2 regions of the Shewanella sp. 5_MG-2023 genome follow, and region 1 is predicted to be linked to the other one. Evidence: riboswitches for the same ligand, from Rfam matches in the RefSeq annotation. Region 1 holds a riboswitch; the other holds the start of a gene.
The links. Region 1 has a riboswitch for thiamine pyrophosphate ahead of thiC (phosphomethylpyrimidine synthase ThiC). Riboswitches for the same ligand answer to the same signal wherever they lie in the genome.
Positions count from the first base shown of each region.

Region 2: it holds a riboswitch for thiamine pyrophosphate, as region 1 does, so the genes downstream of both, Q4557_RS00570 (TonB-dependent receptor) here and thiC (phosphomethylpyrimidine synthase ThiC) in region 1, are expected to answer to the same signal.

Region 1 is NZ_JAUORC010000030.1:17,476-33,912, reverse strand. It holds gene cmoB (tRNA 5-methoxyuridine(34)/uridine 5-oxyacetic acid(34) synthase CmoB) at 1-596, shown strand, start outside; gene Q4557_RS16550 (ATP-dependent zinc protease) at 626-1,390, shown strand; gene Q4557_RS16545 (inactive transglutaminase family protein) at 1,399-2,904, shown strand; gene Q4557_RS16540 (alpha-L-glutamate ligase-like protein) at 2,904-3,860, shown strand; gene Q4557_RS16535 (hypothetical protein) at 3,823-5,628, shown strand; gene Q4557_RS16530 (DUF3541 domain-containing protein) at 5,606-6,751, shown strand; partial or broken gene Q4557_RS16525 (LysR family transcriptional regulator) at 6,838-7,739, shown strand; gene Q4557_RS16520 (chemotaxis protein) at 7,809-8,072, opposite strand; gene thiH (2-iminoacetate synthase ThiH) at 8,154-9,263, opposite strand; gene Q4557_RS16510 (thiazole synthase) at 9,359-10,123, opposite strand; gene thiS (sulfur carrier protein ThiS) at 10,126-10,329, opposite strand; gene Q4557_RS16500 (HesA/MoeB/ThiF family protein) at 10,352-11,200, opposite strand; gene Q4557_RS16495 (hypothetical protein) at 11,199-11,330, shown strand; gene thiE (thiamine phosphate synthase) at 11,322-13,001, opposite strand; gene thiC (phosphomethylpyrimidine synthase ThiC) at 13,004-15,070, opposite strand; TPP riboswitch at 15,326-15,425, opposite strand; gene Q4557_RS16480 (hypothetical protein) at 15,651-16,437, opposite strand, start outside.
Region 2 is NZ_JAUORC010000001.1:120,739-137,175, forward strand. It holds gene Q4557_RS00525 (rhodanese-related sulfurtransferase) at 1-768, opposite strand, end outside; gene Q4557_RS00530 (glutathione S-transferase) at 1,049-1,738, shown strand; gene Q4557_RS00535 (hypothetical protein) at 1,941-2,147, shown strand; gene Q4557_RS00540 (NAD(P)H nitroreductase) at 2,335-2,883, opposite strand; gene Q4557_RS00545 (DoxX family protein) at 3,022-3,609, opposite strand; gene Q4557_RS00550 (DUF6279 family lipoprotein) at 3,690-4,538, opposite strand; gene Q4557_RS00555 (phosphotransferase) at 4,583-5,593, opposite strand; gene pnuC (nicotinamide riboside transporter PnuC) at 5,608-6,258, opposite strand; gene Q4557_RS00565 (hypothetical protein) at 6,299-6,559, opposite strand; gene Q4557_RS00570 (TonB-dependent receptor) at 6,730-8,916, opposite strand; TPP riboswitch at 9,065-9,173, opposite strand; gene Q4557_RS00575 (YcfL family protein) at 9,332-9,721, opposite strand; gene Q4557_RS19905 (PaaI family thioesterase) at 9,810-10,280, opposite strand; partial or broken gene Q4557_RS19910 (PaaI family thioesterase) at 10,452-10,835, opposite strand; gene hinT (purine nucleoside phosphoramidase) at 10,846-11,202, opposite strand; gene Q4557_RS00590 (CsgG/HfaB family protein) at 11,784-12,635, opposite strand; gene Q4557_RS00595 (curli assembly protein CsgF) at 12,638-13,045, opposite strand; gene Q4557_RS00600 (curli production assembly/transport protein CsgE) at 13,061-13,714, opposite strand; gene Q4557_RS00605 (LuxR C-terminal-related transcriptional regulator) at 13,711-14,343, opposite strand; gene Q4557_RS00610 (curlin) at 14,467-16,050, opposite strand; gene Q4557_RS00615 (curlin) at 16,084-16,437, opposite strand, start outside.

The sequences.
Region 1 (16,437 bases):
GCGGCTACCATATGTGGCGCATGCTAGGGGCTGGCGCAAAACGTGTCGTGGGTATTGACCCTTCGCCGTTATTTTTATGCCAATTTGAAGCCGTTAAGCGTTTAGCGGGTAATCAGCATCCTGTTCATTTATTGCCATTAGGAATTGAAGAACTGCCAGCACTTGATGCGTTTGATACAGTGTTTTCTATGGGAGTGTTATATCACCGCCGCTCACCTATCGACCATCTAATGCAGTTACGTGATCAACTGCGTATGGGCGGCGAATTGGTATTAGAAACTTTAGTTATCGATGGTGATGAAAATGCGGTTTTAGTGCCAGAAGACAGATACGGCAAAATGAACAACGTATGGTTTTTACCCTCCGTTGATGCGTTAATGTTATGGCTTAAAAAATGCGATTTTACCGATATCCGTTGTGTCGATGTTGATGTCACCTCTATGGCAGAACAGCGCTCAACTAAATGGATGAAAAACGAGTCGTTAGTGGATTATCTTGATCCAAATGATGTTAGTTTAACGGTAGAAGGTTACCCTGCACCCAAACGTGCAACGATTATTGCAATAAAGAACCAACCTAATCACGACTTAATTTAACCTAGATTATTAAAATAACAGGAATTATCATGTTAAAGCAGGTATTTATTTTATCTTGTACAGCCGCGTTAATCACCGGCTGTGCTTCAACAGAAAAAGTAACTCCGGTTGGTAGTGAAGAGTTTACTTCAAATTTAGCCAGTTCTCAGGCCGCTATTATTGAAGCGATTAATAGCCAATGTATTAGCGCCACACCTGAAATTGTTGCCTTAAACGAAGAAGTACAACAATTAAGGTTACAAATCACCGATACTCTTACCAAACAATCTGAAAAAATGGATGCTGATGCCGTTGCATTAGCGCAATTAAATGAACCACCTCAGTGTCCTGAGTCAGCAATAACCGATAAGTTTGTTCTGGGTGAAGTAGAAAGTGTTTTTATTGACGAATTAAAAGCCGCTTTTGCAACGCGTATTGATACTGGCGCTGAATCGTCATCATTAGATGCCCGCAATATTGTGTTATTTGAACGTAATGGCGTTCAATGGGTTCGCTTCGATGTAATGATCAATGGAGAGGATCAACCTGGGGATACTTTTGAACATAAAGTTGAACGTTTTGTGCGCATTAAACAAGATGCAGAACAACCTGATGATCGCCGCCCCGTTATTCATGCCCACCTGCAAATTGGTAAATACGCCGCTGAAACTGACTTAAACTTAACCGATCGTAGCCATTTAGATTATCCCTTACTACTTGGTCGTAAATTTATGAAAGATATTGCTGTAGTCGATGTCGGCCAGAGCTATATTCATGGAAAAAAAGACAAACAAATAACGACAAAAGTTAAATAGGACTTCTAATGCATTCACGTAAACCGTTTTTTATCTTCGTCGCGTTATTATTTATATTCGGTACTGCAGCCAGTATTTATCGCAGCGTTGAACACAACGTCCCTTTCCTTCCTGGTCAGCAGGTTCAAAGCTGGTCAGTGGAAGCAAAAGTGATGTTTAATGGTAATAATAACCCAACCGAAGTATCACTCTCTTTGCCACAAGATCCTGCATTTGATGTACTTTCAGAAAATGCTACCTCACCGGGATATGGTCTAAATATCTCAGAAGGGGCTGACAGAAGAGCAGTTTGGTCAATTCGTGAATCCTCTGGACGTCAATCCTTATATTACCGTGTAACACTGGTACCGACAGGTCAACTTGACGTCACCCAAGATGAAGTACCTGAAACACCAGAACCCTTTTTATGGCAAGTCACTGAAAAAGGCGCCGCTGACCAAATCATGAACGATGTATGGCAGCGCAGTGCTAATAACCTTTCTTACGCACAGCAGTTAATGTCAGTGATTAACGACACTAATCAATCGCAGAATTTAGCACTGTTATTATCAGTTAACACTCGTACCCAGTTGTTTTTGCAAATGCTGCACTCTAAAGGCGTTCCTGCAAAACAAGTGAGTGGTCTAATGCTAGAAGACCAACGTCGTCGTCAGCAACTCAATCCTTATGTGCAGGTTTATCATAATGGTGAATGGGTTTTATTTGATGTTGAAGGCAACAAACAAGGCCGTCCTGATAACTTGGTTTTATGGCAACACAATAACCAATCGGTGTTAGATGTTGTTGGTGGCAGTAACTCGCAAGTTAACTTTTCAATGTTGCAAGAAACACGCTCAGCACTGGCAACCTCTATCGATATGATGAAAAACTCAGATGCACTGGATTTTTCTTTGTACCAATTACCACTAGAAGAACAAAGTACCTTCAAAGGGATTTTATTGATCCCAATTGGCGTGCTTGTAGTGGTGTTCTTAAGAGTGATTATCGGTATCAAGACATCAGGTACCTTTATGCCGGTACTGATTGCATTAGCCTTTATTCAAACCACATTATTGACCGGTTTAATTGGCTTCTTGTTAATTGTCGCCTTTGGTTTGATGATCCGCTCCTATTTATCGCAACTTAACTTATTGCTCATATCCCGAATATCCGCGGTCATTATTGTAGTGATATTTATTATTGGCTTGTTTACGCTTATTTCCTATAAAGTGGGATTAAGTGAAGGCTTAACCATTACCTTCTTCCCGATGATCATTTTGGCATGGACCATTGAACGTATGTCAATTTTATGGGAAGAAGAAGGCCCTAAAGCGGTAGTGATGGCCGGCGGTGGTAGCTTGTTTGTCGCCACCTTAGCCTACCTTGCTATGAGTAACAGTTGGATCCAATATTGGGTATTTAACTTCTTAGGTATTCACTTAGTGATTTTAGCAATGGTGTTAGTGATGGGCCAATACACTGGCTACCGTCTCACAGAGCTTAAACGCTTTAAACCTTTGGCTGGAGATCAGTAATGAACTTTGCCTGGCCTTGGGAGCTGCGCCGCAAAGGCGTATTAAATATGAATAAGCGTAATATCGATTACATTGGAAAATATAATCCTCGTAAATATTACAAACGCGTGGATGACAAGCTGATTACCAAGCAATTAGCTTTAGCCAATGGTATTGCCGTACCTGACTTGATTGGTGTTGTTGAAGAGCAGCACAAAATCAATGATATTCCGCAAATGGTCATCGACCGTACTGGCTTTGTGATAAAGCCAGCAAAAGGTTCTGGCGGTAAAGGGATTTTGGTGATCACTAAAGTGGAAGGCGGTCGCTATTATAAACCTAATGGCGATGAAGTGACGCCGACTGAAGTTTATCGCCATGTCTCCAACATCTTAAGTGGGTTGTTTTCTTTAGGCGGCACCCCTGATGTCGCCATTGTTGAAGGCTTGATTGAGTTCGATCCGGTTTTTGATGGTTTTAGTTACGAAGGCGTGCCTGATATCCGCTTAATCGTGTTTAAAGGCTATCCAGTAATGGGCATGCTACGCTGCTCAACAGCTGCTTCTGATGGCAAAGCTAATTTGCACCAAGGCGCTGTCGGTGTCGGTTTAGATATTGCTACAGGCAAAAGTTTGTTTGCTGTTCAATTTGATGAACCTGTTTTAAAGCATCCTGATACTCAATTTGAATTGTCACAAATTCAAGTCCCAAACTGGGACACCCTGCTTCATACCGCATCCAGTGCCTATGAAATGTGTGAACTGGGTTATTTAGGAACCGATATGGTTTTGGATAAGCAGCGAGGTCCATTACTACTGGAGCTAAATGCTCGACCAGGACTTGCAATTCAAACCGCAAACGGTAGAGGGATTTTACAACGCTTGCAACATGTTGAGTCTATCAAAGGCCCTGCCGTTTCAGTGGAAGAACGTGTGGCTTATGCCAAAAAGCATTTCTGTAGTAATCCTAACTTTTAGTTTATTGGCAACTGCGCAAGCAGTTGCCAATCCTCTTCAGCTGTTTGTGCAACAATGTTTGCAATACAAACCGTCTTTAGCATCCCTAGATTTAAAGCAAACAACCCCTTACCAAACATTACAGTTTGAGCAATTAACCTTAGGCTTTAACAATTTTAACGACCGTTTAAATTACTACCGCCACTTAGCCACTCATAACCAGCGTGAAGGGCTATTAATGTGCCAATTACATTTAGCTGATGAATTATCAGCATTGTTAACAGCGCCTCAATTATCCAGTTTTATCGCTGAGCTTGAAGATAGCCACATGCCCTACTCTTTATTAGCCAATAAAATTAACGCGATTACACTAGCCCAACTTGATATCGATACCAAATCACAGTTACACAATGCACAGGCAACGATAAGACGAAACCTTAGTAATAGTAATTTGAAATTGGTATTTAATAACGCACAATGCCAGTTAGATACCAACCGCGATGATACAAACTCTGCTTTTGAGATCAGTTTAGCCAAATACTTACTTTTACAACCAGATGAGCAATGCCGAAAAACCACTTGGCAGGCCTATCAAGCACGGGCAAAAAGTAAAAATCAGCAGTTATTAGCGACAATTAAAACCATTAAGCAGCAAGTTTCAGCGCCTGAGCCCAGCATTGCTTCAGCTGAAGCCCAAAGCGCGCCATTACAGGCAACCCAATCATTATCAACAAAGCCGTTATTAACAAATCAGCTGTTATTATCCTTCTTAGAAAGCCAAACCAATAATATTAATACAGCGCCTTGGAATATCGGTAAAACCCTTAGTCAGATAAAAAATACCCCTTATCTTGGCCCCAAAAACAGTAGTGATTTATTTCAGCAAGTTGTCGATGTATTAACGCCTCTGGGGCTTGAATTCGAAGCGATTCCCCTCCAAGTGCAAGCTGATATGTCGTCCACTAATGAAACCAATACCACCGCGAGTACTGGCAATGGCACTGCAACGGTCAATGAACCATCAGAACCAATTACAACTTATCGCTTGTGGCATCAGCAGCGTTTAGTTGGTGAACTCTATATCCATACAAGTAAGCATTCGATGGCGAATATCATTAGGTATCCGGTGATCGGTCAGCAATTTGCCCAAGCGAGCGTGGTTTTTCCAAAATATTTATCTAATCGGCGCCAAGCAATGCAACTGGTGAAAAGCCTCAGCGAGGCCATTACTGCTATGACTCGAGGCAGCCAATTCTATTTGGTAAATAAGCTTGGAGTATCAACAGATAATTATTTATTAGGTTATTATTGGTTAAGCAGTCATCTACAACACCAATTAGCCTATTTAACCCCTTCAGCGAGAGAGCAATTTGCTGAGTCTTATCGACAGCAACTTAGGGTATTTCGCAGCAAAGTCGCTTGGTATTATTTAAACTCTGAGCAGCAAGGGGATGATATAAATAATCAACAACTAAATAGCGCCATCAATCAGGCTTTTCAGGCGAGTTTTAATCAACAATGGCCGGATGCAAAAAATATGGCCTATAGCTTTAACGGCATAGCTAATGAAGGGCTCGATTACTATCACCCACTTTGGCAACAAAATTTAGTTAATTTGATTAATACAGACACTAACGCTTCAATAACAAATCGCCAAGTTTTTGATATTTTGGTAGTTAATGAAGATAATTTATCCCTAATCCAACAAATGAGCATTATACTTAATCCACCGACTGATCCATTATCAATCATCAGGAGAGCCTTTAATGTTGGCAATTCGAAAATTTAAATCCTTAACCAGTTTAATCAGCTTTTCGTTGCTACTTACTTGTGCCAGCAGCTTTGCTGAAACCAGAGATAACCATCAATTAACTCACCAGCAAGTTCGAAGCGCAATTCAGCTTAACCTTGAACAAAATATGTATTCCTTGCCACCTCGAATTCAAGGGCATTATGGTTTACGTATGTATCGCATGACTGGTGATGAAAAGTACGCTAATGCCGCTTTAATTGATTTGATCACCATTACAGAAAGACAAAACTACTTTGCCTGTAATATGGATAAACCTAATTTTATTGAAGATGAAGCCGAACAAGCTATTAGTGTGTTAGGTAAAGGTCCTCGTGCTAAAGCGCGTAAAAAAGCCCTTAAGCCGTTTCCAGAGTTTATTTTCTATAGCGATATTTTATTGCGCTATGCCAGTCGCACCGATGAACTGGGTTTCATGGGGCCATGTCATGAGCAAATGATTAAAGGCTTAAAAGCCTATGATTTAACCCCAGCTTTGACTGATCCTAAAATGATCACATCATGGGCCGCGCAGTTAGTGAATTATGTTTACTGGGCTAAACAGCTAAATGTGGGGGATTATGTCGAGGTATATAAACAAGCGTTCATCGAGACTTATCCTGACGATAAAGACAACAATCTTGATAAAAAGCAGTACCGAAACAAGCTATATGGTATGACACACTTTATTTTTGCCTCTAGTGGTTATTACCAAGAGCAAGTTAACGCCAAAGATTATCAATGGATTTTAGATTTCTTTAATAACAACATTGATAGGATCTTAACTGATGCAACCGATGACATTATTTCAGAAGTCGGCATTAGCTTTTTATTAGCGGGTCAGCCAAACCATCCTGTGGTTAAAAAGACTCAAAACCATATTGCGGCGTCATTTATCCCTGAGTATCAACTGATCCCGTCACCTCGTGGTAATCCCAATATGGTGTCAGGCGAACACCGCAATGTATTGGCGATGATGCTTCTTGATTGGCCAGAGAAGCTGCATAAAGGCCCTTACCTTGCTGAAATAAAAGCGACGAAAAAGTATTTGCCGGTGCAAGTGACGCCTAAAGATCTCACTAAAACTAACAGCAATACAAAAGAGAAACCTAGCGCTAAGTAATTAAGCGCGTTCTCGATTGCCTTCAAGAGCGTATCACTGTGTGATACGCTCTTTTTAATATTGACCTGTAAACTAATGAGTTTTGTATGAATAGAGCAAAATCCACACTTGAGCAATGGCGAATTATTCAATCTGTAGTGGACTTTGGTGGTTACGCCCAAGCAGCAGAAAAGCTGAATAAAGCCAATCTTCGCTCAATCACGCTGTGGCTAAACTACAAAACCAACTTGGGATTCAATTACTTGAAGTAAAGGGACGCAAAGCTTACCTAACGCAGCAAGGTGAAGTACTACTCAGGCGCTCACGTCACTTAACCCAAACCGTTGATGAACTTGAGCAACTTGCGAGCAATTTAGGACAAGGCTGGGAGCCCAACTTGACCATTGCCCGCGAAATCATCTATCCAATGCAATTTCTTGTGGACGCCTTAAAAGCCTTTTGGCCCGATAGCCGTGGGACCCGAGTGACTGTCATTGACTCGGTGATCACAGGCACACAAGAATTAATTGACAATAACATCGCCGATATCGCTATTTGCGGTATTCCTGCAAAAGGCCATATTGCCGAGTTCCTGTGTGAGTCAGACTTATACCTTGTATGCAGTCCGACTCATCCATTAACCCAGTGCGGTATTGTTGCCGATGAAACAGAGCTGGCGCAGCACTTACAAGTGGTCATTAAAGACACTGCAACTGAAAAATCAGTAGATACTGGTTGGTTAAAGTCAGAGCAGCGCTGGACAGTATCAAACTTTCACGAAGCAAAAAACGTGTTACAAAGTGGCATTGGCTTTTGTTGGGCGCCCGCTTATTTGGTCGAGGATGATATTCGCCAAGGTAAGCTCGCCAGGCTTATTCTTAAAGGCAGTAAAAGTCGTAAAATTGCATTAACTTTGGTTATCCCTAACCGAGATAATCAGGGGCCTGCCAGTAAATTGTTAGAATCTTTAATTTTATTACAGCACGATATTGACCAAAACAAGCCTTGATAGATATCTGATTTATTTAGCTTTAATGATACTCAAAGTCATTAATGCCAGCTCAAGTTACATTGAGTTCTACACTGAGACATCGATTATGGTGCCAATGTTTTCAGACCAGACATTTATCACATCTACTGCAACCTCGGCGTGAGAAATAGCTTTCTGAGCATCAATCAGGGCCGCTGTTTGCGAGCTAAGCGTGACGCTATCTGCAGTTATTTGTACTGAGGCAGAACTTAGCGTTTCTGGGATGGCTACCGCCGTGGTCGCCTGCGCTAAATCATTGTGCGCCTGTTGCAGTCCTTGAACACCGAGGGTAAAACTTGATGCTATTTCCATGATACAACTCCTTTTGAAACAACCTAATAGCAAGTTATATCACATTGAATAGTCTTGATAAAATGCATACCAATTTAAAAACTAATACCAGTTTGTCTCCCAATCTTTCCATACTGGGTTAAGCCCTGACTTTTGTATTTGCTGCACTATTTGCACCGCGCTGCGCTCATCTGAGATTTCAAATTGATCCAACTGGGTGTTGGGATTTTGATAACCACCAGGTTGGGTTGAGCTGCCAGCGCTGATATGAGTCACCCCTAAAGGCAATAAGTTGTTACGTAACTGCTGGGTTTCTCTGGTAGATAAACTAATTTCAAGCTGGGGGTTAAACAATCGAAACGCACAGATCAATTGCACTAAGCCCACATCAGTTAATTCGACTTTAGGACTAATTCCACCGGTACACGGTCTTAATCTCGGTAAAGAAATACTGTAACGACTGCGCCAGTGATGTTTTTCTAAATAGGCCAAATGATAGCCCATTAATAACGCATCTACGCGCCAACTGTCTAATCCGAGCAATACCCCTAATCCCACTTTATCAACCCCAGCCGCCGCGACCCTTTCTGGTGTAGTGAGCCGATAAGTAAAGTCTTGTTTTTTACCTCTGGTATGATGCTTGGCATAGGTTTGGCGATGATAAGTTTCTTGATATACCATCACAGCATCGAGCCCTAACCCCACCAGCTGGGCGTATTCATCTTGCGCCAAAGGCTGTACTTCGATTGCTACATAACTGAAATGCTGTTTTACCAGTGGCAAGATGGTTTTAAAGTATTCAATGCCTACTTTGGTTTCATGTTCTCCAGAAACCAGTAATATTGAATCAAAACCTCGCTGTTTAATGATTTGAATTTCAGCTAATAATTCGGTCTCTGTTAAGGTTTTTCGTTTGAGTTTATTACTCATAGAAAAACCGCAATAGTCACACTCATTTGCGCACAAGTTAGATAAATACAATGGCAGGTATAAACCAATATTAGCCCCAAAGCGTTGCCGGGTTATCTGATATGCCCGCTGCGCCATCGTTTCTAAAAAAGGTAATGCAGCAGGCGATAAAAGCGCGATTAAACTGTCAATATGACCTTGGGGGCGCTGTAATGCTTGTTGCACATCAGCTTCAGTGCTGCTATTAATCCGCATTGATAAATCGATTAAATCTAGCTGTTTAAATTGCTCGACAAAACTCATGGTGCGCCACTCTATTAACTTAATTTGTTGAACCAACCGCATTCAAAGTTAAATTACTCAAACCAAATCATTCACCTGTAAGGGAATAATCTGGCTTACAGATGTAAAAATTGCGTCAGCGGGCTAGTATGTTCTGCCTGTTTGGTAACACTGCCAAGTCCGGCGGTATAGGCATCACGACCGGTTCTAACCGCAAAATCAAAACACCGCGCCATCACTATGGGAGATTGACTACTGGCAATCGCAGTATTGACTAGCACGGCATCTGCGCCCAGCTCCATTGCTCGGCTAGCTTGCGAAGGTGCGCCAATCCCAGCATCAACAACCACCGGCACATTAGCTTGCTCAATGATCATCTCTAAAAAAGGCTCAGTGGCTAAACCTTGATTACTGCCGATAGGACTGCCTAACGGCATCACAGCGGCGCAGCCCACTTCCTCTAGCCGGTAACACAGCACAGGATCTGCGTGAACATAAGGCAACACAATAAAGCCTTTTTTACACAAGACTTCGGCAGCTTTAAGGGTTTCAATAGCATCTGGCATCAAGTATTTCGGATCTGGATGGATTTCAAGTTTGATCCACTTTGTGCCAAGCATTTCACTGGCAAGTTCTGCTGCAAAAATAGCTTCTTTAGCGGTTCTTGCCCCTGCAGTATTGGGTAATAACTTAACTCCCATTTGCTGTAATGGCGTCAACAAGTCATCATAGTCTTTACTATGATCAATACGCTTCATTGCGAGGGTCACTAATTGTGAGTTAGAGGCCTCAATGGCAGCTAGCATAGTGTTAGCATCGCTAAACTTTCCTGTACCTGTAAATAAACGAGACTCAAATTGATGTCCGGCTATGGTTAACATAATCACCCCCCTGCTACAGCTGAAAAGACGTCTACTTTATCATTAGGCTGGCATTGAATGGCCTGCCAGCGACTTCTTGGTACAACTTGTTGATTGAGCACTAATGCCAGTGCTTTGGGATTAAGTTGTTTAGACTCTATTAGCGCTAATAAGCTTGGCGCTTGTTGCAACTGCTCTGGTTGGCCATTAAATTCAATTTCAATCATGTTTAATCCTTTTGCGGTAAAGTTATCTGCATGAGTTGACGTCATTTGTTGACGCTGTAATAGCTGCGCTACAACAACTACATTTAGGGTCTTGATTCATTTGTATAATCTGCCATTGCAAGCTTTTAGCATTAAACACATGTAACTTACCCGCTAGCTGGCCTTTGCCTAAGTCATCGGCTGTTAACCAATTTAGCCCCAATAAACTTTGCATTGATGCAACCGTTTGAACAGCAGCAGTGTTAACCCCCATTGATACACATGTTTGTGAAACATGAGTATCTTGTGGGTACAGGCATTGATAACAGCCCCTTTGCGGATAGTCAGTTGAGCTGCAAAATAATTGCCCATCATTAGCGGAAATCGCTGCGCTAATTAGCCCTGTAGCGTGACGAACACAAACTTCATTAATCATTAAGCGGCTAGTAAAGTTGTCAGTGCAATCAAACACCAGATCGACAGATTCAACTAATTTTGCACCATCTGTATCAGCGCCTTCCGTATGAGCACCAAAGGCCTGCTCAATTGCCATGATATTTACGTCTTCATAGGCTGCTGCTAACTTATCTTTGGCAAGTAGCGCTTTGCTTAAACCAATATCTTGTTCGTTAAAAAGTAATTGCCGCGACAGATTTGAAAGCTCCACCTTGTCATGATCCATCAATATCAGTTCTCCAACTCCCGCGGCGGCCAATTGCTGGGCAACACTGTGACCTAAACCACCGATTCCGATGATCAGTAGCCGGCTATTAAGTAATTTAAGCTGACCAAGCTCACCCATATCAGTCAGTAAAATATGACTGGCATACTTGATAAACTGCTTGGAAGTGAGCCCACTCTTATTAGCTTGACGCTGTTGTGTAATCGTCATGACACTGGCTCACACTGCAGCTGTTTCACTGATGGCTTGTGGGATTTTACATGTGATTGCCTTGGCTGTTGCTGAGGTTGTTGCTGAGGTTGTTGTGCAGCCGCTAGATGCCATTGCTGCTCTACAATGAATAAGCCTTGGCAGGGTTTTCTGCTTCAGTAATGGCTCTTACCACGGCAACACTATCAACCCCAGTGGCTTTGATATCCGTTATAACACTTGCATCAATACCACCGATGGCCACGGTTGGGCATACGTTGTTAAGTAATGCACTGTAGCGTGCTAATTTTGCTAAGCCTTGAGGCTTTGACGGCATCACCTTAGTGGTCGTTGGGAAAATATGCCCTAAGGCGATATAGGATGGATTTAATTGCTGAGCTAATAGAATTTCAAATACGCTGTGGCTAGATAACCCAAGGGCTAGCCCTGCCGCTGAAATTTCATTTAAGTCAGCTAACTCAAGGTCTTCTTGACCTAAATGAACCCCGAATGCACCAAGCTGTATTGCCAGTTGCCAATGATCGTTAATAAACACTTGGGCGTTATATTGCTTACCCAGAGCTATTGCGCGGCTAATATCTTGTACTAGTTTGGTTTGCTGAGCATCATTAGAGACCTCATTGACAGCATTAGCTTTAATTCGCAGCTGCACTGTGGTGCAATTGGCTTCTAACACGCTTTGCAGCATAGTCACGTCATCCACAACCGGATAAACACCAATGCCCTTATGCAGCGCAGGAAAGCGGCAATCTAGGTAGCCCTGAGCTGTATTTATTAATCCATTGCTAAACTTTCCACCAGCAGCTAATTCTTGCTGTGTTTTGCCTAAATTGTTAATTTCAGCGCCACTTACGGCAGTAATTTCAGGGTAGTATTGTATTTCATCAGGCCAAGCGGTTTTTACCACTGGCCCTGCGCCTTTACCAAATGATTCACTGCACACTAATCCCTTGAGTACATATGCTTTTGCCATCACAACGGCATCATGAAGTACATAGTTATGGGCTAAAAAGCATGCTATCGCAGTGGATAAGGTGCAACCTGTGCCATGGTTATTACTTGTATTAACTCGCTCGCTATTAAGCCAATAAGCTTGATATTGATGGGCGTCACTCACGCCGTGAACTTTACGGCAAATGAACAAATCATTGGCTTTGGTTTGTTGCCATACTGCATCACCGCCTTTGGCGAGCACATGACAATGAAGCTGTTTAACCAGTTGCGCTGCCGCACTATAAAAACCATCACTTGAGTCTAGGCTTTGGCTTTTAATTGTGCACTGAGGTTCAAATGCCACGCTGTTAGTATCAGTCAGCGTGTGTAACTCCCTAACATTAGGGGTAATTAAGCTAATTAGACCTTTAAAAGGGCTAAAATCTAACGGCTTTTTTGCGCGCTCATTTAAGCTATCACCACTACTGGCAACCATGACAGGATCTAAAATAATCGGGATCAGCTGGTTAGCTAAACTCTGACTTTTAAATGTCTTTAACCAATTAGCAATGAGTACCAATTGTTGTTGATTGGCAATTAAGCCAATTTTTATGGCTGCTGGCGCTAAATCGCTAGCAAGTGTATTTAGCTGAGCCAATAAGATGGATTCTGACACAGCCTCGACTAGTGTTACAGCCACCGAATTTTGCGCAGTAACAGTGGTAATTGTGCTGCAGCCAAAACACTGTAAGTCATTTATAGTTGCTAAATCTGCCTGTATGCCGGCGCCGCCACCACTATCTGAACCGGCAATAGTCCAGACGATGGGCGACATGGTTTCTAAGCTATGTGGTTGTGAAACATTCATGGTTAAGCCTCTAATTCAGCAGTGGTCTTAACAGCTAAATCTGCGCTTGTTGCTGTGTCTGGCTTAGAAGGTAACGGATGATAAATTGCATAGCCTGTGGCTTTAAATTCAGCTGACTTTTGTGCCATGGCTGATTGAATATCTACACCGCTACTAACGCTTATATCTGCACTTGCGTCTACGGAATTAACATTGTGATTAGAGTGTGCCTGCAGGTGTTTAAATTCGCTAGCGTCAAGCACGTTCACCTTTTGTAACTGATCACGCGCTTGCTTTGCAGCGTATTCACGCACTTCTTGAGTGATTTTCATTGAGCAAAACTTTGGCCCACACATAGAACAAAAATGCGCAACTTTGGCAGACTCTTGGGGGAGCGATTCATCGTGATAAGCACGAGCGGTATCTGGGTCTAAGCCTAAGTTATATTGATCTTCCCAGCGAAATTCGAACCTTGCTTTTGATAAGGCATTATCACGAATTTGCGCACCAGGGTGACCTTTAGCCACATCGGCAGCATGAGCTGCAATTTTATAAGCGATAAGTCCTTGTTTAACATCTTCTTTATTCGGTAAGCCCAAATGCTCTTTAGGAGTGACATAGCACAGCATGGCCACGCCATACCAAGCCATCATTGCCGCCCCAATCCCTGAGGTGAAGTGATCATAACCTGGCGCAATATCGGTGGTTTGTGGGCCGAGTGTGTAAAAAGGCGCTTCATCACAATGGGCAAGCTGCTTTTCCATATTCACTTTAATGAGCTGCATCGGTACATGGCCTGGGCCTTCAATGATGGTTTGCACATCATTTTCCCAAGCAATGTTAACCAGCTCGCCTAAGGTTTCTAATTCAGCAAATTGCGCTTCATCATTGGCATCGGCAATACTGCCGGGCCGCATACCATCGCCTAATGACAATGACACATCGTAGGCAGCGCAGATTTCGCAAATCTCTCTAAAGTGCTCATACAAAAAACTTTCTTTATGGTGACTTAAACACCACTTTGCCATGATGGAACCACCACGAGAAACGATGCCAGTAAGACGTTTTGCCGTCATTGGTACATAACGCAGCAGTACCCCAGCATGGATGGTAAAGTAATCGACGCCCTGCTCTGCCTGTTCAATCAAGGTATCTTTGAAAATGTCCCAATTTAGGTCTTCAGCGACACCATTTACTTTTTCTAACGCTTGATAGATGGGCACTGTACCAATGGGGACAGGAGAGTTTCGAATGACCCATTCACGGGTTTCATGGATATAGCGCCCCGTAGACAAATCCATTACAGTGTCAGCGCCCCACCTCGTTGACCAGACCAGCTTTTCAACTTCTTCTTCAATTGAAGACGTCACAGCAGAATTACCAATATTGGCATTAACTTTGACTAAAAAGTTACGCCCAATGATCATTGGCTCAGCTTCTGGATGATTAATGTTTAACGGGATAATGGCGCGGCCGCGGGCAACTTCATCACGGACAAATTCAGCGGTAATAGGCTGGCCAATGTGAGCGCCAAAAGCTTCACCGGGGGCTTTTTGAGTCAAAATCTCATCAGTGACTTGCTCTCTAGCCATATTCTCGCGAATGGCAATATATTCCATCTCAGGTGTGATAATGCCTTTACGAGCGTAATGCATTTGAGTAACGCGGCGGCCTGACTTGGCTTTTTTAGGGCGAACAAGGGCTTCAAAACGCAAATGATCTAAACCGTCGTCAACCAAACGCTGTTGGGTAAAGTCAGAGCTAACTCCATCAAGTTGCTCTGTATCTTCGCGCTCTTCAATCCAAGCTTGGCGAAACTTGTTTAAGCCTAAACGGACATTAATTTCAGCATCAGGATCTGAATAGGCACCGGCGCAATCATAAACTTTAATGGCTGGGTTGGCTTCAGTCACGGGCGCATCTTTACTACCGCCAAGGATAGTATCGCTTTGATGAATTTGACGCATGCCCACTAACAGATCGGGGCGGGATCCGCTCAGATAGATCTTTTCAGAATTTGGGTGCTGTAAAGGTTTTAGGGTTTCAATAAAATTTTGCGCTTGAGCGCGTGTTTCACGACGATTTGACATAAGCAACCTCAAAATAAAAAAATAGAGTTGCTTGCCTGGAGAATTGTTGATGACGAGCGAGTTAACATTAACTCTGTAATTGACTTGAATTTACACCTTAACTTTGGACCTTAAATATCGGCAAATGGCGGGTTAAATTAACTTCAGCAATAACTCTGCTTTAATTAATTCTATCTTTTATTTTGCACTAATATTTATGATCTAGCCACGCAGCCATTCACTATAAAATTGCTGCTGACTGTAGGGTAAAAATAAGCAAATTAACTGCTTGTTTCCTTCGCAGGTTCTAGCCTGATCAGGTTCAACGGATCCCGAATAAACGGTCTCAGCCATAAAGGCACTCCGACAAGATGGCTGCAGTATAGTCAGCTTATTTAATAAAATACAAGTCTTTGACAATTTTCGAATTGGAATATGAGTTAAATTATTTCACTAATTAAAATACTGTTATATATGAATTTAATTTACAACCAAGCGATTAAGACCCAGTTAATACAGAAATAATTTGATAAATAAATTTGATAAATATTATTCATTTTTGATGTTGTTGAAATAAATCTTCTGTGAAAGTCTGAACAGTTCAAGGTAATTTAAGTTTCGATAAGCGTTGTTGAATGGCGTTATTTAGTGCTTTTTTTGTTTTGCCTCCTTCACATGGGTGTCCTAAATCTAAGCCTTCGGCATAAGGGTTAATTTGGGTTGGTAATGCCACCAATCGATGGCAAGTTTCACCAATCTTAACAATTCTATTTGGATCTAAACGATGATTGAGGGTAGTTGGTTGGCGCTTATCTTCTATTACTATTAATTCTATATCATCCATTTCAGGGGTTAACTCACTGGTGCTGGCACCACTAACAGAAGTCGCTAAATGGGCTTGCTGACTTATTTGCTGATTAACTTGTTGTTGATTGAGTTTATTTATAAAGAAATGGCTAGCTTGATTGATGGCCGATAAATTGTCGCTTGTTATGGTATTGGCCTCTGAGATGGTTTCATTAAACAATTGTGGCTTAAATAGATGTTCGTTACTGCTATCTTTTTGCTGCTGCAGATACATGCTATCAACTGAAGACCAATCGAACTGGTGCGTTTCGGCTTGCACTGCTTCTGCTATTGGCAATTTTTCAATTATGGGCTTGTAGTCAATGGGCTTTTGGTTAACAGCTTTTTGGTTAATATCTTTTTGGTCAATAGGCTTTGGGGAAATTGCCTTGTGATTAACAGTATCTTTTGGGCTAGTTGCAACTGCAGGGGCTATTGAGCTTGTATCGACAACCTTATTAGTACTTTGTTTGTTCGATATAGTTTGATCGATTATTTCTTCATTGGTAATGACTTCACTGACGACCTCTTCAATCAAGGCT
Region 2 (16,437 bases), on a different contig from region 1:
CATTTCTTCTTGTGTGATTGGCATGCGGCAAGCATTACATTGATCGTAAATACCTTTATCTAAATCATGATTTACCGCCACCCGATTATCAAATACAAAACACTCACCTTGCCACAGGCTTTGCTCTTGGTTCACTTCTTCAAGGTATTTTAAAATCCCGCCTTCAAGGTGATACACCTCATCAAAACCCTGCTCTTTAAGGTAAGCGGTGGATTTTTCACAGCGAATGCCACCGGTACAGAACATGGCGACTTTTTTGTGCTTAGTTGGATCGAGGTTTTCTTTGACGTATTGAGGAAACTCTCTGAAGGTTTCAGTTACAGGGTTAACTGCATTTTTGAAGGTGCCGATTTGTACTTCATAATCGTTACGGGTATCGACTAATAACACCTCAGGATCTGAGATCAGTTTGTTCCAATCTTTTGGTTTAACGTATGTCCCTACCACTTCCCTTGGATCAATCCCTTCAACCCCCATAGTGACAATTTCTTTCTTGAGTTTCACTTTGGTGCGGTAAAATGGCATGTTGTCGTCAAAGGATAATTTATACACAATTTCATTTAAGCCATCTTGTGACGCCAACCAGGCTAACAGGCTATCAATACTTTGTTGCGAGCCTGCTACTGTGCCGTTAATACCTTCACTGGCCAGTAATAAAGTGCCTTTAATTTCTTGTTGCTCCATATGGGCTAATAATGGCGCTTTTATTGATTCAAAATGCGGTAAAGCAACAAACTTATATAACGCGCAAACGACAACTTGTGACATGAATATCTCCGCTAGCTGGAACTTAATTTCCAGTGCAATTAATAACGATTAAGCACAAAAGAGTGATCAACCTCAAATTATGGCGCGAAATTGTAACTTAATCACACAACCATAGCTAGGCGTAATGCAGCGTCTTCAGTTCGTGTCAGTAAACACATATGTTTCAACAAACCCGCAAAACCAACCGACAACCTAAGCAAAAAGTTCACACACCCACAGATAAAAAACATAGAATAAGCTCACTCATTGTTTACTTCACGATAACAAGGTCTAGTTATATATGTCTTCCGCTATTCTTTATACCTTCAGGCGCTGCCCTTATGCGATGAGAGCGCGTATAGGCTTGCATTTAAGTTCGTTAAATCCTGAATTAAGAGAAATTGAGTTACGTAATAAACCTGCAGAAATGCTAAAGCTGTCGCCAAAAGGCACAGTACCAGTATTAGTACTGAATGATCCGCAAATTAATCGTCCTAAAGTATTAGACGAAAGCATTGATATCTTCAAGTATGTATTAAGTCATTATTCTTGTGCTGATACTGAATATTTATGCAACAGTGCTTATGTAAGCTTAGTCTGCTCTATAACCGATAAAGCAGCAATTGATCTGATTGAATTGAATGATTTTCAATTTAAACCTTGGCTAGACAAATACAAGTATGCTGATAGACACCTTGAGTATCCTGAAGAGTATTACCGCATTAAAGCCTGTGAATTCATTGAAATTTTAGAAGAAAAGCTGTCTGATAATAAACAACTGCTGTCAGACTCACCCTCGATGGCTGACTACGCTATTTTTCCGTTTGTAAGACAATTTGCACATGTTAATAAGCTCTGGTTCCAGCAAAGCCCATATAAAAATGTAAAACAATGGCTCAAAATCCATCTAGAAAGTGATTTATTTAAAATGGTTATGAAAAAACACTCTCTCTGGTTAGATGATTTAACCCAGCAACATTACCTCAAATAGCGTCGATATATTACTAACTGCTTATATTAGCAACAACAGATCAATCTTTTGTATAGTTATTCATATATATGATTGATAAAAGTACTGTAAATGCGCTATGTTAAGTCAACTATAAGATGGATTTTATAGTGATTAAGCAGCTAATCTCCAAAATAGGATTAAGCTTAGGTAATCCTCTCATGCAGTGACCAAGGATGTAGACATGGAACAAATGGATTTGGTGCTTGTGCTCATACCACTGTTAATCGTATTGCATATTATGTTTTGCTACCGCGCGATTAACACAGCAGCAAAGATAGATAACGTTAAACGTTATCTATGGGGAACAATAAGCCTATTTTTAGGCCCGTTAGGCTATTACTTATATCAGAACTTGCTGCCGTTAGATGCATTAGACCCAAGCGACTAAGACATTTAATTATAACGAGCAAAGTCACCGACCTAGGTAACTCAAACATTTTTATTTAAAAATATTAAATATAGTGATTCCACAACTGGAGTCACTATATTTTTATTAACGCTTTTGATCGCCTTTATAATTAGCACTGTTCTCGAGCTCAGCAATTAAGTTGATAAGCCCACTTCATAGAAACAGGTTATAAATATCGAGCGAATTGTCGGCCTGGTTTTAACGGTTTAAGCGGCGCTTTAACCGCAGGGGTGCCGATATACAAAAAGCCCACGATTTGATCTTCAGCGGCAATACCCAAACCTTGATTAACCATCGCGTTAAAAGCAAAGTCACCAGTACGCCAAACTGCGCCCAATCCTAAAGAAAACGCTGCTTGTTGCATTGCCATGGTGGCGCAGCCCGCGGCTAACTGCTGCTCTAATAATGGCACTTTAGGGTGTGTCTGACTTTTGGCGACGACAGTAATGACCATTGGCGCTCGGTGTGGCATCCCTTTCACTTTGGTTAAAAAGGTTTCATCCGCCCCTTTAGACTTAGCCGCCGTAACAAATATCTCTGCTAAGGTCTCTAACCCTGCATCAGTGGCGATAATAAATTCCCAAGGGGTTAAAGCGCCGTGATCTGGCACTCTGGCAGCAGCATTAAGAATGAAGTCCAATTGTTGTTCATTCGGCGCAGGCGTTGTTAAACGAGGTGTTGACTGGCGAGTAAGTAATAATTCTGAAGCGTCCAATTGCAAAATCCCTGTCTTTTCATTGCGCAGACACATGTCCACGCCGATAATTAATCTCTCAAGAATATTAACAAAAATCCCACATTAAAGTGGGATTTTTACATGTCATGATAAATTGTTAGATGAGGTTATTAATCGCTAGCTAGCACGCTTGGCAATAAAGTGATCCACGCTGGTATATCGGCCTCCGCCCATAAATAACAGCGCAAGCAACATGATGAAATAGGTTATGGCAAACTCAATACCATTATTTAAAATAACAAAGTTGCCTGAGCTTGTGAGCCATTCGTAATTACCATGTTGCTGTAAAAGTGCTTTAGCCGCAGCAAGCTTTTCAGCAGAAGCGGTGACATTATCGTTAGCAAGCCAGGAACTGGCATCAGCAATGGCCAACCAGCCATTATTAATGTGCACCGCAAACGCCGCAACTAACATGGTTACCATCATAGGGATGGCCACTAAACGTGTAGCTAAGCCTATCAGCAGTAGCGCTCCGCCAAATAATTCGGTGCCGGCAGCTAATGCGGTCATGACTTCAGGCATAGGTATACCTAAACCCCAATCAGGGTTACCAAACCAAGCCGCTGTGTCACTAAAATTAGATAACTTGTTATAACCTGCTTGCATTAATACTGGGGCTAAATAAAGTCGCAAAGCCAGTGGTGCTATGCCTTCAATGTGCCTTAATAAACTTAAAAATTGCTGATATAGGTTCACCATGATAATTCCTTAACCTTGCTGCGATAATTACATCATTAGACCTTGGAATAACAAGTTTTATTTCATCTATTTACATCAGCTATAAATTAACGCTCCACATCGTCAGACAGATCTTGTAAATCCTCAATTAACGTGACTATTTTTTTGTTTAAATGACGGCGCTGCTTGCTGGATAAACTGTGATTAATTTCAATCATTAACTGACCAAACAATCGAGTATTTCTATCTGCATTTTGCTGATAGATTGCCGATTTTAATTCATCTGGCTGGGTCATTAATAACCGCATTCTCTGCTCAAGTAAGGCTGTATCATCTCGTTGACTCAGCGCAGTTTCAAACTGACGTAACCATTCAAGTCGATACTCTAGCCACATATCAAGGGTTGCTAAACGCTGTTGATTAAACGCTTTAATTAACACTTCTTGTTCTGCTGTGGTGCTTCCTAACCAATCATCAACCCGATTGATGGTTCTTTTGTTGGCATCGGCGACTAATTCTAGTTGGTTTTTTCCTGCATACTTGGCATTTAATTCATCATTATCAAGTTTAAGCTGAGTAATAATAGATTTAACTTGTTGATCGCTTAAGCTAGTAATAATAGGTAGTAAATCGGGTAGTAAAAATTCAAAAACACGAAACCAATGGGCTTTAGCTGCAGTAACTTGTTGCTCCCAAATTTCAATGGTGAGCGTGTGTTTATTAATATTGTCGGAAAGTTGCTGCAGCTGCTCGCTATAGCGAGCCAATTCTTGCTGTTGATGCCAAAGCAAAAACTTATCTAGCAGCTTATCAAATTGAGCTTGTTGAGATTTATCTAATTCTACATATTCATCAACGCGCCACTCAATGGCCCAGTCGAGAAAGAAGTAACTAAATTTGGTGGAACATCCTGCTAAAAAGATAACAAGTAATATTGGAATTAATGGCTTTTTCAACGGTCATTCTCCCCTACAAACAGCATAAGTTAAGAATAATAGCCTTATGGCACTAAAGATAGGTATTTGTTGAATAAGTTAAAATATTGCTGAGGAGATAATTGCTGGTTAGCTGCCATCATTAAAGCCCAAGCTGCGGCAAATAGCCAAAAGCAATGAGCCATTTCAGCGAGGTAGTCAGTACAATCATGAGTCAAATTCAGCTGATGTTGTAGATATTTTTCCGTCAGTTGTTTTACTTGCTCTTGAGTTAATTGATGCGTCACCACCACGGCGACTAAATCAAACAGCGGATGACTGGCAGCGCAATATTCAAAATCAATACACTTAAGTTGTTTACCATCAAACAGTAAATTATACGGCGACAAATCTCGGTGACAGAACTGCGGCGAAATCACGCAGGTTTCTAGTTGTTCAAGCCAAATAGCCATTTGGGCATATTTACTGGTTAATTTTCGATAAAGCTGCTGCCATGTCACTAACGCCTGAGTTTCATCAGCATCGCCTTTGTTTGCGACGCTTGCATCAGCAATTGAGTTGCCTAAGTCAGATAATGAGTTTACATAAACTTGCCATTGCTGAGTCATGGTAATTTGTTTCGTCGGCAAAGGTAATTTTGATAGCGGGGTTAATAACCCCAGTAGGTGAGCAACAGGGTCTAGCGCCGCAAACACCGACTGCTGTGGGCGCTTGTTATCATAAAAACTAAACTCGGCGACATAATTTGACCATAAGTGATTATTTTCAGGTATAAACTGACTTAGGTAAAAACGTTTATCATCACTAAGCCAAATTAATTTAGGCGCCCGATTAATGGCTTCAACCAAGCGCCAACTGCTCACTTCGTTGTCTCGTTCACACCACGGGGCATTATCTTGATTAACCCGTAATACCCAATCGCTATCACTTAAGGCTATATGGAAGTTTTGGTTACTTAATCCATCAGATAACACTTTAACCCCATGACAATCTGCTTCAATCTTATCGGCTAATATATTCGGTAATTGGCGTTTAATATCCGCAGGTAGCCATTGCCATGGGTTAAAGTGACTCATTATCTAAATAGCCATTAGCTTGCTAAGGCTGCATCATCTGGTGCATGATTTTGCAGCATTTTTTTACGCCACATAAAGTAACCGCTGACAGCCATAAATAAATACAGGATAAGTAAACCAGAAGTTAGCATTAAACCTTTTTGAAGGTATAAGTAAATTGATAGCGAATTAATCACCATCCAGTAATACCAATTTTCTATTACCTTTTTCGCCACTAGATAAGTAGTCATCACCGCAAAACAGGTTGTTAATGCATCAAGATATGGAAACGAAGCACTTGTATTTGTGGCCATTAAGTAGCCCACAATCAAGGATACACCACTAGTAACGGCAATAATCACTAAGTGTTTGTTTAGAGACCAACTAATAATTGGCAGTTCAGTTTGATGACGACTGTCAGCACCATAGCGCCACAGCCAAAAGCCATAAATCGCCATCGCCATGTAATATACATTTAGCACTGATTCCATCAACAATGACACATTCCAAAACAGCACTGTGTATATGGCAGTACTGGCAAAGGCTGCCGCCCAACACCAAATATTGGTTTTCATGGCTAATATCAAATACGCAATTGCCAGAATCACTGCAACAGCTTCCCAGCCTGTCATTACAGACACTTCAGTAATGGCAATTTGTATTGATTGAACGATCTCAGATAACATAACGTTGGCTACTATTTCATTACTATGATGAATTTACAGGTTATTCGGTGTGGCTTAAATCAAGCTCGCCACCAATAAATTTACATACAAATACTGCTTTGCCCCATTTTTGATGGGCCGCTTCCATTTCGGTTGCTAGCATGGCCATCACATCTGCGTATTCACCGCACACCTGAGTCGCCATCGCATTGGTTTTACGTTCAATATTAGGGTAGCTATCTACTCGGCCAATAAACCACTTTATCGGGTCTAAATAGTTTTCATTAAATGGATACATGCTGATTTCGGCAGTCAATTTCATGGAAATTCCTTAATCGTGATAAAAATACCGTCATAGTCTATCAAAGTTTAAGGTAAAAAACTTTTCAAAACATGACGGCAATTTAGTGTTAAGTATTGTTATTATTAAATAAATCAACTGTAACCCAACAGGTTAACAGCCCCCTTTAATTAACATAGTTTGCAGCCAAGCTACATAAACTTGACGTTTAAGGTAATACCTAGCTGACGTGGATCGCCGAAACGTACATATTGCTTATCGGCCCAATCTAAGTCTGGTTCATTACCAAAGTAGAAGCCTCTGGTGCCATATTGCTCGTCAAATAAGTTGCGGCCCCATAAATACGCTGACCACATTTGTGTTTCATAACCCACTCGAGCATTGAAAATAGTATAAGCGTCTGACTTTGATTCGTTACTATCAGAGTAGTAAAAATCACTTTTACCGCTAGCATTTAAATTGGTAAACCAGCCAGAATCACTGACATAGCTCATGCCTGCGCTATAAGTAAATTTTGGCGCATGGGCTTGCTCTCGACCTGTTAAATCTACGACATTGCCATATTTATCCTTGTATTGATAATCACCATAGGTGGCTTCTAACCAACCTGCACTACCGTAGAATTGAATGTTATCGGTGGCATAGTAGGTAAAGTCGATTTCGGCGCCGTAGTTTTCAGCACTACCTGCATTTTCGGTAAATAGAATGAAGCGCTGCTGATCATCAGGGTCTTGTTGTGATGCCGCCACTTGCTGATCGCGTCGATCCATATAGAAGAATGCCAAGTTGGTATCTAATTGACCTTGTAACCACGAAGATTTGAGCCCTAACTCGTAGTTATATAAGATTTCAGTATCAAACTCTTTTTTATCGGCTAATTCAGCTGGCAAACTCATGTTAAAGCCACCCGCTTTGTAACCGCGAGCAATACGCAGATAGGTATTATGGTCTTGGTTTATGGGTTTAGATAGCGCTAAATGACCACCCCACATGTTTTCGCTAGGTGAGAATTTATCACCATTACTGTCTGAATATTCACTTTCTCGGCGCTCTAAACGAACCCCAGCTGAAAATACATAACCATTACTAAACTGGGTATCGGTTTGAGCAAAAATAGCATAGTTGGTCGCTTCATATTCCGATTGCAGCACTTCATCTGGCCAGCCATTGTATTCAGAATATAAGTCATTATCCTCTTGAAGGTTCATGCCATATAAGCCCATTAACCAATCAGTCGAATCGTTAAAAATTCGGCCAGCTTCGTTTGAGCTGATACGAAGTTCCTGTGACACGGTTTTACGTTCACCCTGTTTATCCCAGGTGTAATCATAAACACAAGGTTCTGTTCCTACTTCATTCCAGTTGTCATCATACGCGGTACACTGTTTTGAATCCCAGTAATCAGGGTTGGCCCAATCGCCGTCATAATTATGGTGATGATCGGTTTGTGCAAATGAAGTTAACGAGGTGAGTTCGAACTTTTCAAAACTGCTGAATGTGGCTTTTAAGCCAGCACCAGTGGTCTTTTGCGCATCAACACCAGGCTTATCGGTAATAGTTTCAAAGCCATTATTATCTAACGTCCAGGCATCATAGCCATTATCAAAATTAGCATGTAAAAAGGTTAAATCCAGTTGCACATCATCTGCAGCATACCAACGCAATTTAGCACGGGCAGTGAATTCATCACGGCCATTGGTATCTTCACGTTCAAGGTAAGTATTGTCGCGGTAGCCATTTTGTGAATGCTGCTCTAAAGACACCCGATAAAGTAGCTTACCAGAGTCAGTTATTGGGCCAGAGCTAAAACCGGAGAAGGTTTGTAAGTCATCGTCCCCAAGAGAGACTTGTGCGCCATGTTCAAACACATCGGTGGGATCGTTACTTTTAAGGTATATAAGACCCGCTAACGCATTGGCACCATATTGTGTACCTTGTGGGCCACGAAGAACTTCAACCTGTTGTATATCGTACATGCTCGACACCATGCCGATCCCAGATAAATCGATATCATCAACAATGAAGCCAACAGAAGAATTTGGCGCGCCTTGATATTCTTCTTGCTCACCCACACCACGAATTTGGAAATACTTTGGCCGAGAGCTGCCGCCAGACCAGTTAAAATTAGCAATAGAGTTTAATACATCTTCAAAATGTTGAGCGCCTTCATCTTGCAATTGTTGGCTATCGATGACGGTAACACTGGATGGCACTTTTTCTAGCGCTATATTACTAAAGTCAGCGTTAACCACTATGACTTCCATTTTTTCAGCAGCGGGCGCCACGCGTTCAACATTTTCTGTTTGAGCGACAACGGAAGTGGATAAAACGGCAAGAATGGCAATCGCTAGTGGCGATTTAGATTTTATTACAGACATAGGACCTCAAATTATAATTTTGAGATCCGGCAAGCATAGTGAATTAGTTATGTGCATCCATGACTGTCATTACAATTATCAGTTATTAAATTGGTGTCGTTTTTCGTTTACGACTTGGTTTATGACTGAGTTAATGACTAACATTTACGGCAAAGCATGCAGCCTATTCCTACGCCGGTATGAGCCGGATCAGGTTCTAAGGGTTTGTCTTTAGACATCTCAGTTTATCAACACGATAAACACCCCTTGGCGCGGCGGATTATAAACTATCCTTCATCTGTGCAACAGCACTAACAGGCACTTTTTATTAACTATTTAAGTACAAAAAATTATCACATAGATATTTTTATGATTAGCTAAGCCTATAAAACAAAAAACACGCAATTAAGCGTGTTTTATATTTTAAAAGATACACTTAGTTAGAGAATGCTTCTCTTACATATACTTCAAAACGGCTTGCATTGGCATTAGGGGCAACGGCGCTAACCTGCATTTGTTGTTTGCCATGTAGCTTTAATGACTTCCAGCTGCTTGCTTCATCTTCAATGGTAAAGCCACCAACATCAAACCAAGTAAACTTATATTGCAGCCTTAAATCCGTTGACACCTTGCTAATGATTAATGCAGAACCTTGCAATAAATCCGCTTGCGTTCTGACATTGACTTGCTCAACAGCGACTTTACTCGCAAAAGAATTATTATCAACTCTCACTTCGCTATTAGAGCTAACCATGACTCCCGCGGTATGATTAGCACAGGCTGATAGCATTAACGCTAGCGATATCATTATTACTCTTAATGTCATCATTAATTCCTTTTTTTAAGTATTAAAAATAAATGGTCGGCTCAGTGTCAAACAGCTTGCTCATCTATGCATCAACTGTGTGTTACTTCTACTGATCAAGCAAGAAATGCGCTCTCGCAGTAGCAATTAGCTGCTTACGATTTTTCTGCCAGCAATTAATGCTAACATTAGCAACTCGGCGTCCTTGACGAGTAATTTTACATTCAGCAAACGTATCTTGATGTAAACCCGCACGTAAATAATCAATTGAAAAATCGATAATTTTTGGCACTTTCTTAGCTTGCATAAATACCATTAACTGCACAATCGCCGACATTTCCATAAAGCCAGCAATAACCCCGCCATGTATGGCTGGCAGAATAGGATTACCAATGTTGTCATCTTTAGTTGGCAGCTTAAATACCATTTCATCACCAAAGCGATCAACACTCATCCCGATAAATTGGGTATAAGGGACTTTCTCTAATAAATAACTATAGTCATTTAAATCAATGGCCCGCTTAACCACATCATGAACATTAATATCGCCCACAGTTAAACTGGCATTGCCTGCCTGCATAACTTCAACACTTTGAGTATCAGGCTGGTTATTAGCAGCTGAATTGACTGCACTTGCTTCATCAGCGCAGCCCATCAAAGCTTGTCTAAACTCTTCACCCACCATTTCTGGACTAATACGCATAAATGAGCCAACAGCATGCGCAATAGGATCATCAATACTGTCTTGATAAGCAATCGCACGGGTAAACGCCACATTGGCCGACAAACGATAACATTCTGCAAATGCATACAGCGGTTTGTTTGGCTCAGCCGGTTTCATGTAGTCAACCCGTAAATCTAAGGTTGGCGATATTTCTAAGGATTTATACTTCTCTAAAATAGCGCATACAACAGAAGTGCCGGATGCGGTATCAATGATCGTAGTCACCACACCGCCGTGTATCACCCCAGTATCTGGGTCACCAATGATATCTTGGCTATAAGGCAACTCCAGTAATACGTGATGTTCACTGGCTTCTAACGCACTAATATTCAATCGACGGCAATGGGCAAGCTGATTAACAAATCGGCTTGCTACGCCGGTTAACGGAAAAAAATCACTGTTTATTTTCATGTTATTAGTATTAATCCAACCGACTTAGCATTGGCCCAAGTGACTTACCGCCAAGTAGATGCATATGGATATGGTAAACCTCTTGGCCACCGTGTTTATTACAGTTCATGATTAAGCGGTAACCATCTTGTGCAATACCCGCTTCATCAGCCAGCTTTGCCGCAACTGTCATCATTCGCCCTAATGCCAGTTCGTCAGATGCTTTTACGTCATTGGCTGTGGGGATCAAATGGTTTGGAATAATCAGAATATGTGTTGGTGCCTGTGGGTTTATATCGCGAAAAGCGGTGACGAGCTCATCCTGAAACAAAATGTCGGCAGGAATTTCTCGGCGTATAATTTTACTGAAAATGGTTTCTTCAGCCATGATTGATCATCCTTTTGGTTATTATAATCGAAGTAGTGAAAATCATTGTTGAATGCGCTAATCAAGCAGCCAACTAAGCGCTTGCTTAACTATATAATAGCTACTGCTGCATTTGTCACTTAAGCCAAGCAAGTTTAACACTTTGCTATTAATCACTGTTGAATGTTGTTGGCACTATCAAGCCAATTTTGACAGCTCGATTAACTATAGCAACGCTCACTTACTTAGAGTTTATCTAGGCATTATCACATCATTGTTATCAATGCTAAAGGGGATTTATTTGAAGTATCCCCAGCAATTAACATTGAAGTCGCTAAAAAAAGCGCTATATTTCTTGGTGGTTACCTTTAAACCTTATGCAATTAGACTTCTTAGGCATCTTTTTGATCACCACATAATGAAAGCTTGGATTAACTTAACCATAATGAAAGCTAAGCTGCTTATGTGGTTATCGCCTTAAGGGCTGCGTCTGTGTATCTAGAAGTTTACCCCCAGAAAACATAAAAGGCGCCATTGGCACCTTTATCGTGATTGAAACATAAGGGACTGTTAATTAGGGGCTATTTATTCAGGACGGATAATTAGCCACGCTTAATTCTGGCACTGACTTGCGCTTCTTTATGGGCTTCTAACCAATACTTTTGCAAGGTAGTATTTTGCAAACCTGTAGTGGCATCCCCTAGCCTCCAAGCCCCTTTCCAAATGCCATCGGCAATAAGATGCACAACAGCGCTCTCAATGGCTGCGACTACGCATAAACTCACAGGCTCATTGGAAGTATAACCCGCTTCAGCCTCTAACAAATCTTGTGCATCAATAAACTTAAATACACCCGCGGTAATTTCTTTTGATATCACCGATTTGGTGGTGGTAACACTACTGAGTAATCGGCCAGTTCGAATATCCACAGCGCGTAAATTAACGGTAATGCTATCGACTCGGTATTGACCTGAAGCGCCAATGCCTAAATACCGTGCTCCAGCACCGCCCGTTTTAATATTTGTGTCATAGGCAACAATGCCACCTTCCATTAATACCTGCGCACTATTAAGTTGCGGTAATTTACTGGCATCACCTTTAAGTCCTGCCCGTAAAATTTTACGTTCTGTTAATAGGTTTTGCAGTCCTTCACGCTCAACGGGTATAAACCATGCTGAATCATTAAGTGACTGGGCTAAAAATGCCGTACCGGATTGTGGCACTGCCGTTGAAAAGTTACTTGATGGAATGGGCTTGTATTGTCCTGTTTGATCGCGAAAATCATATACTGCAGCAACCATCGCACCTTGTGGAAAAGGTAAACTGGTTAGATCGTAATAAGTTTCACCTTTAGGCATTAAACTTGAAGTGGCATCTATATTTTCAAATTCTTCATCAATTGATGAGCAAGCTGTTAAAGATAGTAGGCACAAGCTAATAATTAATTTTTTCATTATTAACCCCCGACACTGTCATCAACAATACCGCCAACTTCAATAATGGTGGTTTCACCGGTTAATACGTCGGTAATATGAACAATCAATGAGCCGTCTTCATTAACGACATTAATTTCAAAATCATCAGTTAATAGATAACCTTCCCCCCCATTGGCGGCATCATTAAAAAGTTGGCTCATCAACCGAGACTGTAACGAACTTGAGAGACGTTCTAATGCTGTTGGGGCCACATAACCTGAGCCACCACTACTTTCATGGTCATTTTGCGCAGCTGCATTAGCCAGTAGATATGAGCCATTTAAATAGCTGCCACCAAAGGCTGGGTTTACTGGTTGATAAATAAGTTGAGTGGCAAAGCAATCAACTGAAAGAATGAGCAATATTGAAGTAAATGTTATTTTTTTCATTTTGGCTTTCCATGCTTAGAATTCGTCAGGTGCGAGATCTGGGTCAAACAACGCTCCTAAAACGGCTTGTTCATTTTGCTTAACTACCGCAGAGTTAACGCGTTTAGCGGCATAATTGGCTTGGTCATCTATATTCCGACTAATAGGCGACACAAAAGTCACAAAAACGGTTTTTCTGTTTTGTTGTATTAATATTTTGCTACCACTTCTTGCTGTAGCTTGTTCAATAACGGTGAGCCCGGTATGTTTAGACTCGCCACCAATATCTCTGTATGCCGCAACAAATTCACGGTAAAAGCGATGGCCGAGTCGGGTCATCGCACGGTTTAAGATTAACCCATCAATTAAATCAGCTTCATCCTTAGGGACGGCATCATTAATATTAATAGGCTTAGTTTTGGGAGCTTTTTGAATATTCTTATCTGTCGCTGACGTTGTTGGCTCTTTGGCATTCTTAAGCTTTTCTGCGTGGCTTTGATCTATTGGCGGTTTATTTTTAGTGCTGATTTGCTTTAAAGAAGGTTCAGTCACTAAAGTTGATTTAATATCTAGTGTTGACTCTGTAGATAACCTTGATTCAGTAACTAAAGGTTTTGTTACTGAATTACCAGCGGCAATGACATGACTTGAAAAGATGAACAGAAAAAACATCAATAAGATGCTTTTCATACTCTAACCTCATGCATGTGAGTCTGTGCCCAAGCTATTGCTTGACCGCGACTGGATACCCCAATTTTTCTGAAAGCGCGATATAAATGAGTTTTAATTGTACTCTCGCTGACAAACAATTGATTGGCGATATCCAAATTTGTACTGCCAGCCAGTAACGCTTGAAGTACTTCTCTTTCACGTATGGTTAAATGCTCACTATCATCGTCAGCTTCATCACCAGTGACTGATTTATGTAAATCATGTGGTATAATGCTGCGACCTTTAAGTATTTCGTTAAATCCACTGCTAATAGCGGTAAGTTCAGCATCACTGTAAAATACACCAAACGTTGTAGCTGGGTGGATCAAAAATTTTGCATCAACTTGTTTGGGGAAATTAATAAATACCGTTTTCACCGAGCTGTGTTCGCGTTCGATTAAACGCTGTAATTGATAAGCTTGTTGTAAATCTATGGTAGCTAAATCAAACACCACTAAAGAGATTTCATGTGAATTTAATTTAGTACTCATAGTTGCTGGAGTTGCTTTAGCTAGCTTGACCAAAAACTCTTGGGGCCAACGACAATCAAGTAGGTCAACAAGCAATTGCGAACGAGAAACGATCATCCAATTGATAACTTTAAACATCACCCTTCACTCCATGTTAATGTAAAACAGTCCTGAAACAATAAAGTCAGGTTAGCAAGCCAACCTGACTGATACTATTAGCCAAAAGAGTGTTTAAATTATTTTAAATATACTTTTGTACTATTAAGGCATCATCACTGCGCCTTGATTAATGGTCACAGAGTTACCATTACCAAAGGTGTTTACTGACGAATTATTACCCATATCAGTTTGTGTTACTGCAACAACATTTGTACTGCCAATGATATAAACATCAGCAAAGTGCTCTGTGCCCGTTTGGCTAATATCAAGGTCATTAGTTGAACCAAACCAAGACTCTCCAATAGCTTCGTTCAAGCTGCCTACCTGTACAATATCAACCATAGAGCCAGTACTTGCACCGTCGGCATAAGCGCTATTATCATCACCAGTTTGCGTCACATTGACAACATTATTGCTTCCCCATGCCCCCGCACCAAAACCGGTCCCATAAGAATTAGTTGCATTGTCGTTATCAGTCACAGAGTTTCTATTACCGGTTTGAGTAATAGTAATAGTGTTGTTGGCGTTATATCCTGTTTTTGCACCAGCATAGTTATCATCACCAGTTTGGTATACAGATACTGTATTTGTTACGCTATCAGGCAATTGAGTAACCAATGCCTCGTTTGAAATACCTGCTTGAACAACAGTTGCAGTATCACCGCTACCAGCTTGATTGACTGTCGCTAAGTTACTCATATCGCTTTGGGTAACCGTGGCAGTATTATTGGCATTACTTTGATTGACAAATGCCATTTGACCGTCACCAGACTGAGTTACGGTTGTAGTTTGGTTAAAGTCTGATTGCTCCACAGTAGCTTGACCATTAACACCACTTTGCATCACAGTAGCCAAACCGCTATCACCAGACTGGTTAACATCAGCCTCATTATTCAAATTAGATTGAGTAACAAATGCCTCGTTACCATTGCCCATTTGCATCACTGCAGCATCATTCGACAAGCCTGTTTGTACAATATCTGCCCAGTTATTATCGCCAGATTGATCAATTACCGCGACTGTCTCTTCCAAAGCATTATCTGTTAGCGTATTTGTTTGCTGAAATATGCTACCTGTATTGCCAGCTCCAGCCTGCGATATGGTCGCTTCTGCACCATCTGAATTATCCTGCTCAATGTAGGCATCATTACCAGTGCCAACAGACTGATTAATGGTGGCATCGGCAAAGTCAGACACATAATTGTTAATTTCTGCAGTATCACCATCACCTAACTGATTGATGGTCGATGATGCGCCATCGGCATTTTCTTGCGTAATAGTTGCAATATTACTGTCACCCACTTGATTTACTGCCGCTTCTGCAGCTTGGGCATTGTAATATTTCTGCACTATATTCGCTTTATTCAAACTACCTTCAGTATCAATAGTCGCTGATGCTGTAGCGGTTGAATTATGCTGAGAGATTGCCCCTTCATTCCCATTACCCACTTGAGTAATAAAAGCTGCTGTATTTGAAGTATCAGCTTGAGTCACTTCTGCAGAATTCTCATCACCAGATTGTGATACTGTTGCTGCATTTGACTCGCTATTGACTTGCTGCGTAATCATGACAGAATTATCATTACCAACTTGGTCCACAGTTGCCATGTTACTATCACTAGCATGCGCACTAGTTGAAGCAAATAGTACAGCTGAAATTAATAAAGCTAATTTTGAATGTTTCATTATTGTCTTTCCCTATACGTTTAGTTAGATAAATTATCTTTGGGTGATCACAACATCTTGTGAGTTTCCCCATTGAAGTACACCCACTGCGTTTCCAGACCCGTGCTGCTGGATCTCTATCGAATTGTCGTAACCACTTTGCTTAATTAAAGCTAGGTTCCCAGTTCCTGTTTGCATCACATCGAGGTATAAATTTTCTCCGCGTTGCAACGAAACAACCGCATTTCCAAAACCCATCTGCAAGATTTCAGCCTCAATATTGGCACCAGACTGCCTAAGGCCTGCAATATGATGCGAGCCTTGCTGATTAACATTTATTGAATTATTAAAACCGAATTGTTGAGATTGAAAACGATTAGCGCTACCAGACTGATATAAGCTTAATGA